DNA from 4 places in the Streptomyces umbrinus genome. Region 2 is predicted to be linked to each of the others. Evidence: riboswitches for the same ligand, from Rfam matches in the RefSeq annotation. Region 2 holds a riboswitch; each other region holds the start of a gene.
The links. Region 2 has a riboswitch for cyclic di-AMP ahead of QF035_RS21240 (C40 family peptidase). Riboswitches for the same ligand answer to the same signal wherever they lie in the genome.
Positions count from the first base shown of each region.

Region 1: another riboswitch for cyclic di-AMP. It lies ahead of QF035_RS09605 (M23 family metallopeptidase); the one in region 2 lies ahead of QF035_RS21240 (C40 family peptidase).
Region 3: another riboswitch for cyclic di-AMP. It lies ahead of QF035_RS08940 (C40 family peptidase); the one in region 2 lies ahead of QF035_RS21240 (C40 family peptidase).
Region 4: another riboswitch for cyclic di-AMP. It lies ahead of QF035_RS43870 (C40 family peptidase); the one in region 2 lies ahead of QF035_RS21240 (C40 family peptidase).

Region 1 covers NZ_JAUSZI010000002.1:2,018,498-2,022,532, forward strand. Annotated here, with positions in the region: gene QF035_RS09600 (DUF6250 domain-containing protein) at 1-464, opposite strand, end outside; gene QF035_RS09605 (M23 family metallopeptidase) at 660-1,580, opposite strand; cyclic di-AMP (ydaO/yuaA leader) riboswitch at 1,583-1,749, opposite strand; gene QF035_RS09610 (alpha-galactosidase) at 2,045-4,035, opposite strand, start outside.
Region 2 covers NZ_JAUSZI010000002.1:4,875,685-4,879,719, reverse strand. Annotated here, with positions in the region: gene QF035_RS21250 (C40 family peptidase) at 1-444, opposite strand, end outside; gene QF035_RS21245 (hypothetical protein) at 862-1,215, shown strand; gene QF035_RS21240 (C40 family peptidase) at 1,281-2,426, opposite strand; cyclic di-AMP (ydaO/yuaA leader) riboswitch at 2,434-2,604, opposite strand; gene pcrA (DNA helicase PcrA) at 3,058-4,035, shown strand, end outside.
Region 3 covers NZ_JAUSZI010000002.1:1,853,490-1,857,524, reverse strand. Annotated here, with positions in the region: gene QF035_RS08945 (glycosyl hydrolase family 95 catalytic domain-containing protein) at 1-706, shown strand, start outside; cyclic di-AMP (ydaO/yuaA leader) riboswitch at 899-1,071, shown strand; gene QF035_RS08940 (C40 family peptidase) at 1,167-2,642, shown strand; gene QF035_RS08935 (DUF4394 domain-containing protein) at 2,749-3,609, opposite strand; gene QF035_RS08930 (AfsR/SARP family transcriptional regulator) at 3,801-4,035, opposite strand, start outside.
Region 4 covers NZ_JAUSZI010000002.1:9,924,839-9,928,873, forward strand. Annotated here, with positions in the region: gene QF035_RS43855 (helix-turn-helix domain-containing protein) at 1-714, opposite strand, end outside; gene QF035_RS43860 (ATP-binding protein) at 978-1,421, shown strand; gene QF035_RS43865 (DUF6328 family protein) at 1,455-1,940, opposite strand; gene QF035_RS43870 (C40 family peptidase) at 2,031-2,504, opposite strand; cyclic di-AMP (ydaO/yuaA leader) riboswitch at 2,508-2,641, opposite strand; gene QF035_RS43875 (hypothetical protein) at 3,058-3,366, opposite strand; gene QF035_RS43880 (ATP-dependent Clp protease proteolytic subunit) at 3,374-4,009, opposite strand.

The DNA.
Region 1 (4,035 bases), 2.9 Mb from region 2:
AGCCTGGTCGTGGTGTTGGAGTTGGCGCCGTATCCGGCGTAGTACGTCGTGAGGTGGTCGTACTCGTCGAGCGCGCCGCCGCGGTGCGTGGCGAAGAGGTCCTCCGGTGAGCGGACGTCCGTGGCGTTCCAGAAGTTGTTGAGGTCCGAGACCCGGTCGTTGGCGCCGCCCGCCGAGACCGGTGTGGCGGTGTATTCCAGGACGTACGGCCCTCGCAGCCTTCGCTTGAACCAGACCGTCGCGCCGCTCGGCACGTCCATCTCCAGAACGCCCTGGGACGCGGTGACGCTGCCGCCGTCCTGCAGCTCTGTCGCCCACTGGCCGAGGCCGTGCCGGAAGTCGTCGCGGGCGATGAGTCGCCCCGGACGGTACCGGGCCGCCGCGCTCGCCGTCTGCGTGGGGACCAGCGCGGCGAGTGCGACACCGGTGGCCAGGGCTCCGAACGTTCTGCGTGTGGTCGTCATGAAGACCTCCAAGGCATGGAAGACGCATAGAAAGCGCTTGCGGAGATCACTGTGTCCGGCTTCCGCACCCCTGTCGACCCATCGCCCGGCCATGCCACAGAACCAAAACACCGAAGACCGGACCCCGGGGATCACAGGGTCCGGCCTTCGGAGACGAGCGGAGTGGTACGCCGTCCGGGCGCGCCTGGCGTCGGGTCAGACGGAGACGCCCTTGCCACGCAGGTACGCCAGCGGGTCCACGTCCGAGCCGTAGTCCGGGGTGGTGCGGATCTCGAAGTGCAGGTGCGGGCCGGTGACGTTGCCCGTCGCGCCGGAGAGGCCGACCTGCTGGCCCTCGGTCACGGCCTGTCCGGCCGAGACGGAGAGGGAGGACAGGTGGGCGTACTGGGCGTAGTGGCCGTCTTCGAGCTGGATGACGACCTGGTTGCCGTACGCGCCGCCCCAGCCGGCCGAGACGACCGTGCCCGCGCCGACGGACTTGAGGGACGTGCCGGTCGGGACCACGAAGTCGACGCCGGTGTGGTATCCGCTGGACCACATACTGCCCGACATCTTGTACGGGGTACCGACGCCCGCGCCCGCGACCGGCAGCGTGAAGCCGGCGGCACCGGCTTCGGACGCGGCCTTGGGAGCGGCGGCGGCCTTCGGGGCCGCGACCTTCTTCGCGGAGGACTGGGTGGCCTTGGAGGCGCCGGAGTCGGAGCTCGAAGCGGCGGCGGCCTTGCCGATCGACAGCTTCAGGCCCGGGTGGATCAGCGCCGGGTCACCGCCGATCGCCTTGCGGTTGTCCTCGTACAGCTTCTTCCAGCCACCGTTGACGTCCTGCGTGTCGGCGATCTTCGACAGGGAGTCGCCCGCACGCACGGAATAGGTCTTGGCCGCGGCCTTCTTCGCCTCGGCCTTCTTGCCGGCGGCGGCAGGCGCCGATTCGGCGGCCTTGTTCGCGACATTCGAGACGCTCGCCACGGAATCGGCGGCGGACTGCGGAGTCGCGGCGTGCGCTCCGGTCGCGCCGAGCAGCGGAAGGGCGAGCGCCGCGCCGCCGGTTCCGGCGACGGCTATGGAGCGGGTGAAACGCTGGGACTTGGGACGGCGGTGCTTACCCTTCGCGGGCATGGCAAATTCCTCTCCGGCGCCTGCGAGGTGAGCTGTCGGGTGCGAGCTGGAGATGCCCGGCCGTGTTTGCGCACGACTTAACCCCTAGCCGTTCCGGAGACCGGAACAGGCGTTCTACCTGTGGGTCCCCCGCTCCTGCCGTGTACGGGTGGGTGAGCGGATTCCGGGCGGCGGCAGGATTGGGCGTCCGTCCGGATTGGTGGCGAACGTAAGCGACATGAAGACGCAGGAACAACCTCTGGGGTTTCCTGTGTGCCCCGTTCTCTTGATCCCTGACCGAAATGACGGTCACGCTGCGTAAATCCGGGATCTCCCCCGTTTGTTAAATCCCTGAAAACGCAGCCGAATTACGTGAACATGGCGACAGCGGACCGTCACGAATATGACGCTGCTCACTGAGTGCCGTTTCAGGAGCCTTTATTCCAGAGCGAGTTGGAACTTAGCCTCCATTACGGACACAACAGTCACATGCGACGCAGTCGGAAAACTGCCGCATCAAGGTCACCCTGCAGCCCCGTCCGCAACCCGTGATGCAACAGCACCGCACCTCGGTGGACTTCGCCCGTTTCAAGGCATTCGTACGCCGCTGTCGGGTCGAGTCCGCGCAGCCGCACAGGAGCGACCGGCTCGCCGTAGTGCTGGGCCTGGAGCCAGGCGAGGACCACGACCTCGCCGTCACGCGAGTACTGCACGGCGCTCAGCCCGCCCTCCGGCGCCCGCAGCCGGTGAAGGTCCCCGCCCTGCACGACGGGCCGGATCTCCTTGTAGAGCTCCACCCACGTCCGCGCCTCGGCCAGCTCCTCGTCGCTCCACCGCGTCAGGTCGCCGCCGACACCGAGCACTCCGGCCATCGCGCTCACGAAGCGGAAGCGCAGCGAACTGACGCGACCGTTGAGCTGGACGTTCGGACTGTCGGTGACCCAGGCGGCCATGGTCCGCGCGGGATGCACCTGGCTGAAGCCGTGCTGGATGGCGAGCCGGTCGAGCGGGTCGGTGTTGTCCGAGGTCCACACCTGATCCGTACGCGCCATGATCCCGAGGTCGATACGGCCGCCGCCGCCCGAGCACGACTCGAAGGCGACGCCCGGGTGGGCCGCCCGCAGCCGGTCCAAGAGGCGGTACAGGGCGTGCACATGGTCCACCCAGAGCCGCTGCGGGTAGGCCTCGCCGGACCACCCCGCGTCGGTGAAGCAGCGGTTGAAGTCCCACTTCACATAGTCGATCGGCGCACTGGAGAGCAGCGTGTCGAGCTGCTCCCAGAGATACTCCTGGACGTCATCGCGGGCGAGGTTCAGTACGAGCTGATTGCGCAGCTCCGTCCTCTTTCGTCCCGGTTGGAACTGCACCCAGTCGGGGTGCGCGCGGTACAGCTCGCTGTCCGGGTTGACCATCTCGGGCTCGACCCAGATCCCGAACTGCATCCCCAGCGCGTGCACCTCGTCCGCGAGGGGCTTGAGACCGGCCGGGAAGCGGTCGGGGTTGGGCGTCCAGTCGCCGAGCCCGGCCCGGTCGCTGGTGCGCGCCCCGAACCAGCCGTCGTCGACCACGAACAGCTCGACCCCCATCGCGGCGGCCCGCCGCGCCAGCGCCCCCTGCTGCTCCTCGGAGATGTCGAACTCCGTGGCCTCCCAGGAGTTGTAGAGCACCGGCCGGTGCTCGTCCGCCTCCGGGATCACATAGGCGCGCTGGTAGGCGTGCCAGGCACGGCTCGCGCCGCCGAATCCGCCGTCGCTCCACAGCCCCGCGAAGACGGGTGTGACGAAGCTCTCCCCCGGCTCCAGCCGCAGCAGCCCCGAGTCGTCGTACCCGACCCCGCCGGTGATCTGCACGCGCGCGTCCGGGAGTTGGGCCACGGCGATCCGCCAGGTGCCCGACCAGGCGAGGGCGCACCCGTAGACCTCGCCCCGCTCCTCGGTGGCCGCGCCGTCGGCGTCCAGAGCGACCCAGGGCAGGTGCTGGTGCGAGGTGTGCCCGCGCCGGCTGCCGATGACCTTCTCACCGTAGGTGAGTTCGGAGCGTACGAGCCGGGACTCGGCCGCCCACCGGCCGTGCAGCTGGGACAGCCGCCAGCCGTCGCGGTGCGGCAGCGTCCAGGCCGCGGAGTCGGCGCGCAGCACCTCCAGGGCGGGCCCTTCGTTGTCGAGGGTCACCCACCGCTCGACGACGTCGGTCCCGGCCCGCATCCGGTAGTGCAGCGTGATCCCGAGCCCGGAGTCGGAGAACCGCAGCCGCAGCTCGTCGCCGTCGGCCTCGTACGTCTCGAAGCTCCACTCGGTGCCGCGCCGCTCGTCCGTCCGCACGGACAGGGCGGGCCGCACGAACCGGGGGCCGCCCTCCACCGGGTACTCCTCGTGTCCGTCGAGGGTGGCCTCGAAGGCCCAGTACTCCGGTCCCGGGCCGGCGGCGAGTGCCTCGGCGTCGGCGAGCGCGATACGCGGGCCCCAGTGCAGATGCA
Region 2 (4,035 bases):
CACGTTCGAGGCCTGCCTGCTGCCGGCCCGTTCGGCGAACGCGGCCCCGTCCAGGTACTGGTCGGGATCGGAGGAGAGCATGATCCCGAGCGCGGGGTCGACGCCGCCGTCCCGGTACTGCGCGGCGGCCAGTGAACCGAGCGCGTCCCGCTCGGAGTTGAGCCGTTCCGTCCTGCGCGCTGCCTCGTCCTGGAGGGTGTCGAGGCGGCCCCGCGTCTTCGTCGACTTCTCCTTCGCGCCGTTGTACTTCTCGGTGGCGACCTCCGCCTCCTGGTACAACTTGTCGACCTTCGCCCTGACCTGAGCGGGTGTCAGCTCGGGGGCGGCGGTTCCCGTCCCCTCGAACCCGGTCGCGCTCGCCGCGCCCGCCAGTGCGATGGTGAAGGCTGTGCGGGCCGTACTGCCGCCGACTGAGCGCTGTCTCGGCTTGCGGTGCGCTGCCACGTGCGATCCACGTCCTTCCGTACGGCCGCCGAGGCGTTGGTGCGGCCGCGGCGGCGGCCCTCAGGGGCCGGTTGCACGTCCGGCGGCGGCCCGCACAGGGGGAGCGGGCCGCCGCCGGACCTTTCTCGGCGGTGGTGTCCGGATGCCGCCCCTGACCCGGGCGGTGGTGGGGAGCCGGTCACCTGGTGAAGGACGCTAAACCTGGGACCGCGGCGGGGGTAACGGCATGTACGGAAGTGGTGGGACTCGGACATGAGCTGACCGGGTACGACCGCGATCCGGGCCCGGGCCCGCCGACTTGACGTGGTGTGGTGACCGATGCGCGGATTGTGGGGAAACGGGCGGCGACCCGGTGCTATGGGCTCCGCCGGGGGCGGTGCGCGGTGGTGCTGAGGCGTTTGGTTAGTGTCCGGGCTCATGGACGTACTCATTCATGTCTTCGTCGCCCTGCACATCATCGGCATCGCGTCCCTCCTCGGCGGCTTTCTCACGCAGATGAAGGCCATGAGTGACGGCGCGGCCCGCTTCAGCCCCGCCATGCTCCACGGCGCGCTGACCATGCTGGTCACCGGCGCGATCCTGGTCGGCCTCAACCAGGCCGACGACCAGACCGTCAACAACATCAAGATCGGCGTGAAGCTCGCCCTGCTGGTCGTGATCCTCGGCCTCGTGTACGTGAAACGGGACGAGGAGAAGGTGGAGAACAGCCTGTTCGGCCTGGTGGGCGGGCTCACCACGGCGAACATCTTCATCGCGGTGCTCTGGACCTGACTCGCGGTGCTCTGGACCCGAGCGGAAACAGGCTCCTGTTTCCGCTCAGGTCGGCGAAAAGCACCTCACGCCGGGCGCACCACGCTGTGGATCGGCATGTAGTAGATCGACTCCTCGCGGACGTACGCCCCCGGCTTGGGCGCGTGGATCATCATGCCGTCGCCGATGTAGATGCCGACGTGGCTGATGTCGTCGTAGAAGAAGACCAGGTCACCGGGCTGGGCGCTGTTCACGGAGACCGTCGTGCCGGCGTTGACCTGGTCCCAGGTGGTGCGCGGGAGGGTGACGCCGGCGGCCTTCCAGGCGGCCTGGGTGAGGCCGGAGCAGTCGTACGAGCCGGGGCCGCTCGCGCCCCAGACGTACGGTTTGCCGACCTGGGCGCGGGCGAAGGCGAGCGCCTTGTCGGCCTTGGCGGTGGCGGAGCCGGACCCGGAGGTCCCCGAGGCGCTCCCGGAGCCCGTGGAGGTCCCGGTGCCCTGTGCCGCCTCCTGGCGCCGCCGCTCGGCGTCGGCCGCCTGCTGCCGGGCCAGCTCGTCCGCCTTGCGCTGGGCCTCTTCCTGCTTCTGCCGCTCGATCGCGGCGAGCCGCGCCTTCTCCTCGGTGGTCAGCTTCGAGAGGAGGTCGCGCGCCGTGGCGAGCTTCCGCTGGACGTCCGCCTTGGACGTCTTCAGCGACCTCTGCGTCCTGGTGAGCGTCTCCAGGCTCTCGGACGCCTCCTGCCGCTTCTCCGTCGTGGCGGTCTGCTGCGTCACGTAGTCGTCGACGGACTGCTTCTGGCGGCTGGTGAGCCGGTCCATCAGCTGGGTCTGGTCGAAGTAGTCCTGCGGGTTGTCCGCGAGGAGGAGGGAGGCGGTGTCGGGGGCGGCGGCCCCGGTGCGGTACTGCGCGGCGGCGAACGTACCGAGCTCCTCGCGCGCGTCGTTGAGTTTCTCCGTGCGCTGCGCCACGTCGTCGAGCAGGGTGTCGACGCGCTTCTTCTGCTTGGTGGTCTTCTCCTTGGCCGCGTTGTACTTCTCGCTGGCCGTCTCCGCCTGGCGGTAGAGGTCGTCGACCTTCTTCTCGATTTCCTCGAGGCTCGGCCTGGGCTCCTCGGAGGGGGACGCGTTCGCCGTCTGGGAGAGGAGGGCCACCGAGGTCAGGGCCGCGGTGGCGAGGGCCGGAGTCCGTATGCCCATGGGGCTGGGGGGCCGGGACCTGCGGTGTGGCGCCACGAGGGCGTCTCCTTCCGTCGTCCGCCTACCGAGTTAGCTGTCGGGTTCGGGCGGGTGCTCCGGAAGGTTTGCCCTACGGCCCGTTTCCCCGAAGGGAGTTGGACCGATTCACCCCAAGGTCGGTGGGTCCTCGGTTCCGTCGGCCACGAGGGCCTGCCGGACTCGGCGGAGGTCGCTCGGCCCGGCGTGTTCGCCGGTGCGGGTCGTGCGGCCCACATAAAAGTTAGCTAATTCCTGTGGCCCCTGTGAAGTTTGATGCGCGATATGCCCGATACATTTTCGTGACCTTAGCTTTGAGTCCCGCCCTCCCGGGCCAATTCGGAGGGGTGTGGGCCGAGTTGTCCACTCGATGAAGTCCGGCCCGCTGGAGTGCCCCTTTGGGCAGTGCCCTTTAGGGGCGCGGGGAACTGCGCGACAAGCCACAACGAACCCGCACCCGCGATCCGGCCCCCAGGGACTTCCAGCAAAGTCGCAGGCCGACCGCCTGATCGCGGACCGCTACAAGCCCCCACCGGAGGGTGACAGGACCCGAGGCGAGCAGCCACGGAAGCCCGCACCCGCGCGGAGCGAGCCCGCGGAGTTTCAAGGGTGGCGGCACGCTGTCAGTGGGGGCGCCTAGACTCGGAGAGCGATGAGCAGCCTCTTTGATGACAGCTTCCTGGCGGACCTCAAGCCCTCGCGGGCCCACGAGGAGGAGCCCCCGCCGCCGCCCGAGGACGAGGCGTCGGAGTCGGAGCCCGTTCCGGACGATTTGTTCGGCGGCCGCTTCGACGTGCCGCCGAGCCGGGACGGCTACTACCGCGACGGCGCGCCCAGGCCGCACGTGGACCCGGCCGCGCTCCTGGACGGGCTGAACGAGAACCAGCGCGCGGCGGTGGTCCACCACGGCTCGCCGCTGCTCATCGTGGCCGGCGCGGGTTCCGGCAAGACCCGTGTGCTCACGCACCGGATCGCCCACCTGCTGGGCGAGCGCAAGGTGCACCCGGGCCAGATCCTCGCGATCACCTTCACGAACAAGGCCGCGGGCGAGATGAAGGAGCGCGTCGAGCAGCTCGTCGGCCCCCGGGCCAACGCGATGTGGGTGATGACCTTCCACAGCGCGTGCGTCCGGATCCTGCGGCGCGAGTCGAAGCAGCTCGGCTTCACCTCTTCCTTCTCGATCTACGACGCCGCCGACAGCAAGCGCCTCATGGCCCTGGTCTGCCGTGACCTGGACCTCGACCCCAAGCGCTTCCCGCCCAAGTCGTTCAGCGCCAAGATCTCGAACCTGAAGAACGAGCTGATCGACGAGGAGGACTTCGCCGCCCAGGCCGCCGACGGCTTCGAGAAGACGCTCGCCCAGGCCTACGCGATGTACCAGTCACGCCTGCGCGAGGCGAACGCGCTGGACTTCGACGACCTGATCATGACGACGGTCAACCTCCTGCGCGCTTTCCCGGACGTTGCCGAGCACTACCGCCGCCGCTTCCGGCACGTCCTGGTCGACGAGTACCAGGACACGAACCACGCGCAGTACGCACTCGTGCGCGAACTCGTCGGCACCTCCGAGCACCCGGTCGACGTACCGCCGAGCGAGCACGACCTCCCGCCGGCCGAGCTGTGCGTGGTG
Region 3 (4,035 bases), 3.0 Mb from region 2:
CGACGGTGTCGTCGAACTGGACCTGGCACGGGACGCGGAGGCGGTGATCCACCCGGTCGGCTCGCGGCCCGACCTGCGGATCGCCCCGGTGAAGGTGACCGTGCCCGCCGACCCGTGGGGACTGCCGGAACCGCCGCAGAGCGGAACCGTCACCCAGCTCGATCTCACAGGGCACTTCGACAACGACGGCATCACCACCGAGATGTACTACGGCGACGGGGACTTCGACGGCACCGGCCGTACGTACCCCATGGCCCAACTTCCGCAGACCGGGCAGACGACGGACAACGGGATCGCCTTCCTCTTCACCAACGGCAGCGAGGGAACGAACAACAACCTCGTGGCGGCAGGGCAGGAGATCGCCGTTCCGCAGGGCGCGCAACGTGCGTTCACGAAGCTGCACGTGCTCGGCGCGGGCGACACGGCGGCCGTGACCGTCCCCGCGGTGGTCCGGTACGCCGACGGAACGAGCGAGGCCGCCCCGATCGCGCTCACCAACTGGCTGGCGTCCGGTCCCGAGTTCGGAGAGACCGAGGCGGTGATCACCGGTCAGATCCACTCGCGCACCGGGCCGTTGGCCACCAAGGCGGCCGTCTTCCATCAGGTGATCGAGCTCGACGCGAGCAAGCAGCTCACCGCGATCATGCTGACCGGGCCCTCAGGGTCGTCCAGGGCCCATGTCTTCGCCGTCTCGCTGGAGCAGTAGTTGCGAGTGGCGGGAGCAGCAGGATCGGCGAACCGTGAGAAGTCGTCGAAGTCCGGCGATGTCTCGACCCGGTACGACGAAGGTCACAGTTATATATCGGACACTTCGCCCTTCAATCTTCACACGAGGTGCACATGTTGGCTAAGTTGACGGACAGGACGCACGACTCCCTCCGGTGAACCTCGCCGGGTCGCGCGGCCTCCGCCGAATCCGGTGGCCCTCGCGGCGACCGGAACCGGGGACCCAACCGAACTTTGGGGTGAATCGGCCCGACCGCCCGACAGGGCAAGGGCCGTAGGGCATACCTTCCGGATTCCTCGCCCGAACCCGACAGCTAACTCGGTAGGCGGAGCACGGAAGGAGTACGGCTCCCATCGCGCCGGAACGAACCCCGCGCCCCGGAGGCAGCAACCTCCCGGGCATACCCCGGCCCGCCCTCGCGACGGCGGCCGCCACCTCAGTGGACCTCTACTCCTCGGCCGGCGGATCCTCGCCCGCAAGAGGGGACGACGGGCCCAGTCGCGAAGAGGTCCAGCAGCGGATCAGCAGCCTCTACGACCAGGCAGAGACCGTCAGCGGGAACTACAACGCGACCCGGGCGATGAACTCGGGCCGGCCGCGTGAGCGTATGGCGCCCGGGCCCGACACCGGGCGTGGGCGTGCCGACACGGTCGCCGCCGCCGATCCCGTTCTGAGCGACCGCGCCAAGCAGTGGTTCGACGTGGGGCGTTCGCAACTGGGGCCCCTCATCCCCGCCGTGCTGCCGCCCGACAGGGCGCCGGACCGCGGCCAGGCCGCGACGCGGCCCAAGAGCCCCGGTGACCGTCCGGCAGACCGGTCACCCGACCGCTCGCCCGACCGTGCGCTGGAAGGGGCGGGCAAGCCCCTCCTGGAGCTGACCGCCGGACCCGGCGCCGCGACAGCCGCCCGACCCGTGGCGGAGTTGACCGCAGGACCCGTCGCCGCGCTGCCGGCCGTGCCGCAGGCGCGTCAGGAGGCCACCGCGGTACTGCCCGTGACTGCCGCCGATCCGCGGCAGTCGCTGAAGACCTCCAAGCAGCGGAACCAGAGCAAACTCGCGAAGGCCCGTGAACTGCTCTCCGCACACATCGCCCGGCGGAGCGCGCCGGTGGCGGCCATCGAACCTCCTCCGGCGGAGACCGCCTGGGTCACCACCGAGGGACAGGGCTACCGCCAGGCCGAGGCCGAATGGTGGCAGCCGCAGGCACAGGCGCAGCCGCTGTCGGCCGGTTTCGGCATGGAACCGGCTGTCGACGCCTTGGGCGGCCCGGACCTGACGTTCGGCATGGGGCTGCCCGCCGCTCCGGCTCCGGCAATCGTTCCACCAATCGCTCCGGCTCCGTCGTTCGGCATGGATCTGTCCATGGGCCCGGACCTGTCGTTCGGTATGGCTCCGCCCGTCGACTCCCGTACGCCGATCGGCACGGGCCTGCCCATCGGTTCGGACGGTGCTGCGAACCCGGGGTATGGCACTCCGACCCCGGGATACAGCGCTTCGTCTCCGGCATACAGCGGTCGGTCGACCCCGGGATACGCCGGATCGACCCCCGGATACGGCGGGAAGGCCGCGACAGCCGTCGACTTCGCCCGTGAGCAGATCGGCAAGCCCTGTGTGTGGGGAGCGATGGGGCCGGGCTCGTACGACTGCTCCAGCCTCACCCAGGCGGCGTGGAAGGCGGCGGGGGTCGCACTCCCGCGTACCGTGCACGATCAGGCGGTCGCCGGTACGGCTGTCCCCCTCTCCGACATCCGTCTCGGCGACCTGGTCCTCTTCCACGGGCACGTCGGCCATGTCGGCATCTACAGCGGCAACGGCATGATGGTCCACGCGCCGAGCCCGGGGGCGTCCATCCGCGAGGAGTCGATCCACTGGGCCGGCGAGGCGGCGATCCACAGCGTGATCCGGCCCGCCTGACCCCGGAGCCGTACCTGACCCGGAGGCCGTATCGGAACGCGCGCGAGGCGCCGACCGATACGGCCTCTGATCGTCTCGTCTCCGAGACGGCCGGTCCGCGGTCGGGTCAGCCCGCGTCGAGCGCGACGGCGATGTCGGTGATGGGTATCGGGAACGCGTACACGTCGGTCGTGGCTCCGGTGAGTACGTCGACGGTGTAGAGCGTCGTCGTCGAGGCACCGGCCGGAGTGAGGGCGGCGAAGGCCGTGTTCGAGATGGTCTTGCCCGCGCTCAGGTCGCTGAAGATGTCGAAGCCCGCGTTGGCGCCGGCGTCGAAGCCGAGCGAACCGGTCGCGGTCAGCAGGCCGTTGGCGGGCGGTGACTGGATGACGACCTGGTCCGAGGTCGTGTTGATGTCGAACAGCGTGGTCGCGGTGGCCGAGTTGAGGTCGTTGTTCGTGTAGGCGGCGCCGGTGACGCCGTGGGTCGTCGCCCCGTCCGTGGTCAGCGGGGTGTTCGTGGCGGTGCTGCTGTTGGCGAGGTTGTGCGCCAGGTTCTGGCCGGTGTCGCTGATGATCCGGAGCCGGTCGGCCGCGGGGTTGAAGTCGACACCGAAGTTGGTGCCCTGCAACGGGACACTGAGCTGCGAGACCTTGGTGACCTGTACGTCCGGGACGGCGGGCGGGGTCTTGACCGTGTAGACGCCGCCCTGGTTGCCGACGGCGTACATCAGTCCGTTCTGTACGCGGAAGTCGATCCCGATGACCGAGGTGTCGCCGCTGAGCCCGTTGATGACCCTGAACCAGTTGAGCACGTCGGGTCTGTCGGTGGTGAAATACGCCATCAGCTTGCCGTCGGCCGAGATGCCGAACGCCGGCAGGCTGGGCGTCGCCGCGTGGCTGGTGCCCGGGGTCGCCACGACGAGTGCCGCCATGGCGGACGCGGCCGCGACCGCCGTGGCCAACTTCTTCCTGAGCCCTGCTTTCATCGCTTCTTCCCTCTCGGTCGGCGTGAGCTTGAGCGTGGAGGTGAGCACGAGCGTGTACTGAGGCATAGGCATTGCCGCCTGGTCCGCCAGGCCGGATCGTCAGGCGGCGACGGCAAGCTATGGGGCAGGACTGGACGTCCACTGGACGGTGGTTGAACGGCTGGACGGTTGAACGGCGGGGCTCCGCGGGTTCACGGCCCCGATGTGGTCGACGACGCGGTGGCTGTCACCCACGGCCCCAGGGCCCGGCGGGCGCGCTCGGCGCCTGCGTGCGCCCGTGCCAGTTGGTCGTGTTCACCGGTCACGGCCGCGACCGTCGCCGCGGTGGAGTGGTGGTCGAGCGCCTCGTCGTGACGGCCGCTGCCGTGCAGCGCCTCGGCCAGGCCGTTGAGCGCCGACGCCTCGCCGTAGCCCTCCCCGTTCTCA
Region 4 (4,035 bases), 5.0 Mb from region 2:
AACAACCACATCCAGATCAGATGTGTTCGGAAACGAAAAAATAACAAAGGGCCCTGTCACGCCGACATGAGCTCCAACTCCGAACGGCAGCACCTGAATCCGCACGTGAGGGAGTTGCGCGGCCTCTCCGAGGTGCTCCAACTGCCGTGCCATGACCTCCGGTCCGCCGACCGTCCGTCGTAGGGCCGCCTCGTCGAGAACCGCACTCAGTCGGAGCGGTGGATTCGAACGCAGTACGTCCTGACGGGCGAGGCGCACCTCCACCAGCGCGTCGACCTTGTCGTCCGGCGCACCGTCCACGGCCGCCAGGGTCACCTCACGGGCGTACTCCGGCGTCTGGAGAAGCCCCGGCACGACCGAGTTCTCCAGCGTGCGCATCACGCTGGCCTGCGACTCCAGGCTGATGAAGTCGCTGTAGGTGGACGGCAGAAGACCCCGGTAGGCGTGCCACCAGTGGTGCCGGCCGTTGTCGTCGGAGCCCGCCAGCACCACGAGCAACTCGCGCAGTTCCGCGTCCCGGACGTCGTAGGCGTCGAGGAGCAGCTCCACGTCCGCCGGCTTCACCCCGCTGCGGCCGGTCTCGATCCGGCTCACCTTCGACTGGTGCCAGCCGACGAGCCGGGCCGCCTCGCCGCTCTTGAGGCCCGCACGGGCACGCAGGGCACGCAGTTCGGCGCCGAGTTTCCGGCGGCGCACAGCGGGACCGTACTGCATGGCCGTCTCCTTCCGACCGTCGCGACGGCGCTATATCGTCCGGCGTCACGCCGACCGTAGAGGACAAACCGGCCCCCCGCCCAAATACGGTCGGCCGTCGCAGAGTTCACCGCTTCGAGCGACAGATATATGCATATCTCGGTGGATCGCCACCGTGAACGCCGAGGTAGTGGCACTCTGGCGCAAGCACCAGTCCGGGACCGTACTCGAAGTCATCCGCTTCGTGTCGGACTCCGGTCCCGTGGGAAAGGGACGACCTCGCCATGGCAGACCACCAGGAAGCATCCGTCACTCTGCCGAGCGATCCCGCCTCGGTCTACGCCGCCCGCACATACGTCATGAACGTGCTGGCCGAATGGGGACTTCCATCCGACACGGAGGCGGCCGACACGGTCCGGCTCATCGTCTCGGAGCTCGCCACCAACGCCGTACAGCACACGTTCGGGCAGTCGCCCACCTTCACGGTGGACATCGAACTCGACCGCGACGAACAACTGCGCATCGGCGTGACCGACAGTCACCCGCGCTTCCCGAAACGGTTGCCCGCGGCCGTCCAGCAGGACAACGGCCGCGGCATGGTGATCGTCCGCTGGCTGACGGTCGAGTGCGGCGGCAAGCTGACGGTCCGGCCCACCAGAGAGGGTGGCAAGACGGTCTCGATCATGCTGCCGTGGACGGCGCCGGTGCAGCCCGTGAGAGCGGACTGAGCGCCGTGCCCCGCTGGTGGCGTGAAGGGCTCGCTAGTCCTTGTCGGCGGAGCCCTGCATCAGATGGGGGATGAGCGCCCACAGCCCCGCACAGACGACCAGGGTGCTCGCACCCGCCGCGATGCCGCCCGCCCGGCCCGTCGCCACGTCCACGACGAGCAGGACCGAACCGGAGAGGGCGAGCGCGAGCACGCCGAGCCCGATCTGGGCCAGATGCGATGAGGCGTTCACGACCTGGGGCTTGGCGCCCTGCTGGAAGAGCCGGCGATGGAGCGCGGCCGGGGCCGTGAAGAGGGCGGCGGCCAGTACGGAGAGCAGCAGCGTGACGACGTACGTGGTGCGCTGGAAGGTGTCCAGGGAGGGGAAGCGCGGGGTGAACGCGAGGGTGAGCAGGAAGGCGAAGAGGATCTGCACCCCGGTCTGCGTGACCCGCAGTTCCTGGAGCAGTTCGTTGAAGTTGCGGTCGGCGCGCTCGAGCCGCGTCTCGTTGCGCTCCTCGTGGTGATGAAGGTCGCCCATAAGTGAAGGAGTAACCACTCTGCCGCGAATATCACGCACCGGGCCCCGGAAGGTGGCCGCGGCGATCACCGCAGCCACCTTCCGGGCGGGTCACCTGACCCGGCCGTACCAGACGCTCTTCGTCCAGATCTTCTGGAGCTTCACCACTTCCCCGGTCTTCGGGGAGTGCCAGATCCGTCCCTTCCCGGCGTAGATGCCGACGTGGTAGACGTTCCGGCCCGAGTGGAAGAAGACCAGGTCCCCCTGCTTGCGATTCGAAGCGGAGACATGGTTCGTCTTGTTGTACTGCGCGGCAGCCGTACGCGGCAGGGACTTGCCCGCCTTCTTGAACGAGTAGAGCGTGAGACCGGAGCAGTCGAAGCGCTTGGGCCCCACGGCCCCGTACTTGTACGGGGAGCCCTTCTTGGAGGCCGCTACCTGGAGTGCCTTCGTCGCGGGTGTGGCCGCTTCCGCGCCGGACGTGAATCCGGGGGCCACGATGCCGCCGCCGACAGCGGCGATGGTGAGAGCCGATGCGGTACCGGCCCTGCTGAACAGCGACGGGACACGATTGAGCGCAGTCATGCGCAACCCTTCGTCAGCCGCCTGTGAAGGATGACCTGTCGGATTCGGGCTGGCGAAGTTGCCCGGCCGCTGACGCGGCTTCACCCCAAGGGCTGCTCGGCCCGGTCATGGCGTGACCGTTCCGGCGACCCGTCGTGCCTGGGTCCTCCACTCCTGCCGATCCACTTCTGTCGACCGGTCATCCGGGCGGCGGCAGGACTCGGCGTCCGCCCGGATCGCCCCGCCGCTTGTGGCGGGGGCTTGTCGTCGGAAGGGATCTTGACGCACGGATGTCCCAAAAGCCGAGCGGAATCGGCGATTTGTGGGCTTACTCACCACTCACCCGTTCGGGTGGACAGCCATTCCCAAGGGAGGGCGTCGAGGGGGTCGACGACCCTCGTACCAGCACCGGAACGTCTGATTCCGTACGGAGGCTACACATGTTGCGCAACTCCCACGGGCCTGTAAAAGCAGCTCTGGCTACGCTGTTCGGTGGTACACCTTTCGGTCCGTTTGAACTCTGACCCGGACGTCCCGTCAGATGCCTGCGTGACGCCGGGTCCGTGGCGGTACGTCAGCTGTCGGAGCGCGGCGGTAGCGCGATCCGGCCCGCTCGGCGCTCACCGTCGAGGACGCGCAGCGCCCGCGCCAGGGTCGGCGCGTGCACCTCGTGCTCGCCGCGTTGGTGCATCAGGGCCAGTGCGTCACGCAGCGCGGCAGCCTTGCCGACCAGGGCCTGGGCGGCCCGCAGCCCCCGGTAAGTGTCCCCGGAGTGGGCCGGGTTGATCCGGCCGAGCAGGTCCACCACTTCAAGGTAACGGTCGATCAGTTCGGCCTCGGCGCGGGTCAGGGCCGGCAGCGGCGGCAACTCGGGTGGGAGCATCGGCCGCTCACCTCGCGCCGCGTGCGCTCTGGGTGGACTTCCGGCTCGGGACGATCCGGTCGATCAGTCCGTACTCCAGCGCCGCCTGCGCGTCCAGGATCTTGTCCCGCTCGATGTCCGCACCGATCCGCTCCCGGCTCTGGCCCGAATGACGGGCGAGCATCTCCTCCAACTGCTCACGGGTACGCATCAACTCGTCGGCCTGAATGGCCAGGTCGGACGCCTGTCCCTGGACGGGCTCGGAGAGCGACGGCTGGTGGATCAGTACGCGGGCGCCCGGCAGCGCGTACCGCTTGCCCGGTGTGCCGGCCGCGAGCAGCGCCGCCGCGGCCGACGCCGCCTGCCCCAGGCAGATGGTCTCCACCTCGCAGCTGACGAACTGCATCGTGTCGTAGACGGCCGTCATCGCGCTGAACGAGCCGCCGGGGGAATTGATGTAGAGCGAGATGTCCCTGTCGGGCGCCTGGTACTCGAGGTGCATGAACTGCGCCATCACGTCGTTCGCCGACACGTCGTCGATCGGCGTACCGAGGAACACGATCCGCTCCTCCAGCAGCTTCGAGTACGGATCCATGGTCCGGCTCCCCGAACTGGTGCGTTCGGTGAACTCGGGCAGGACATGGCGGGCGGACGGTCGGGTCATGACACACGCTCCTCCGGGAGAGGTCC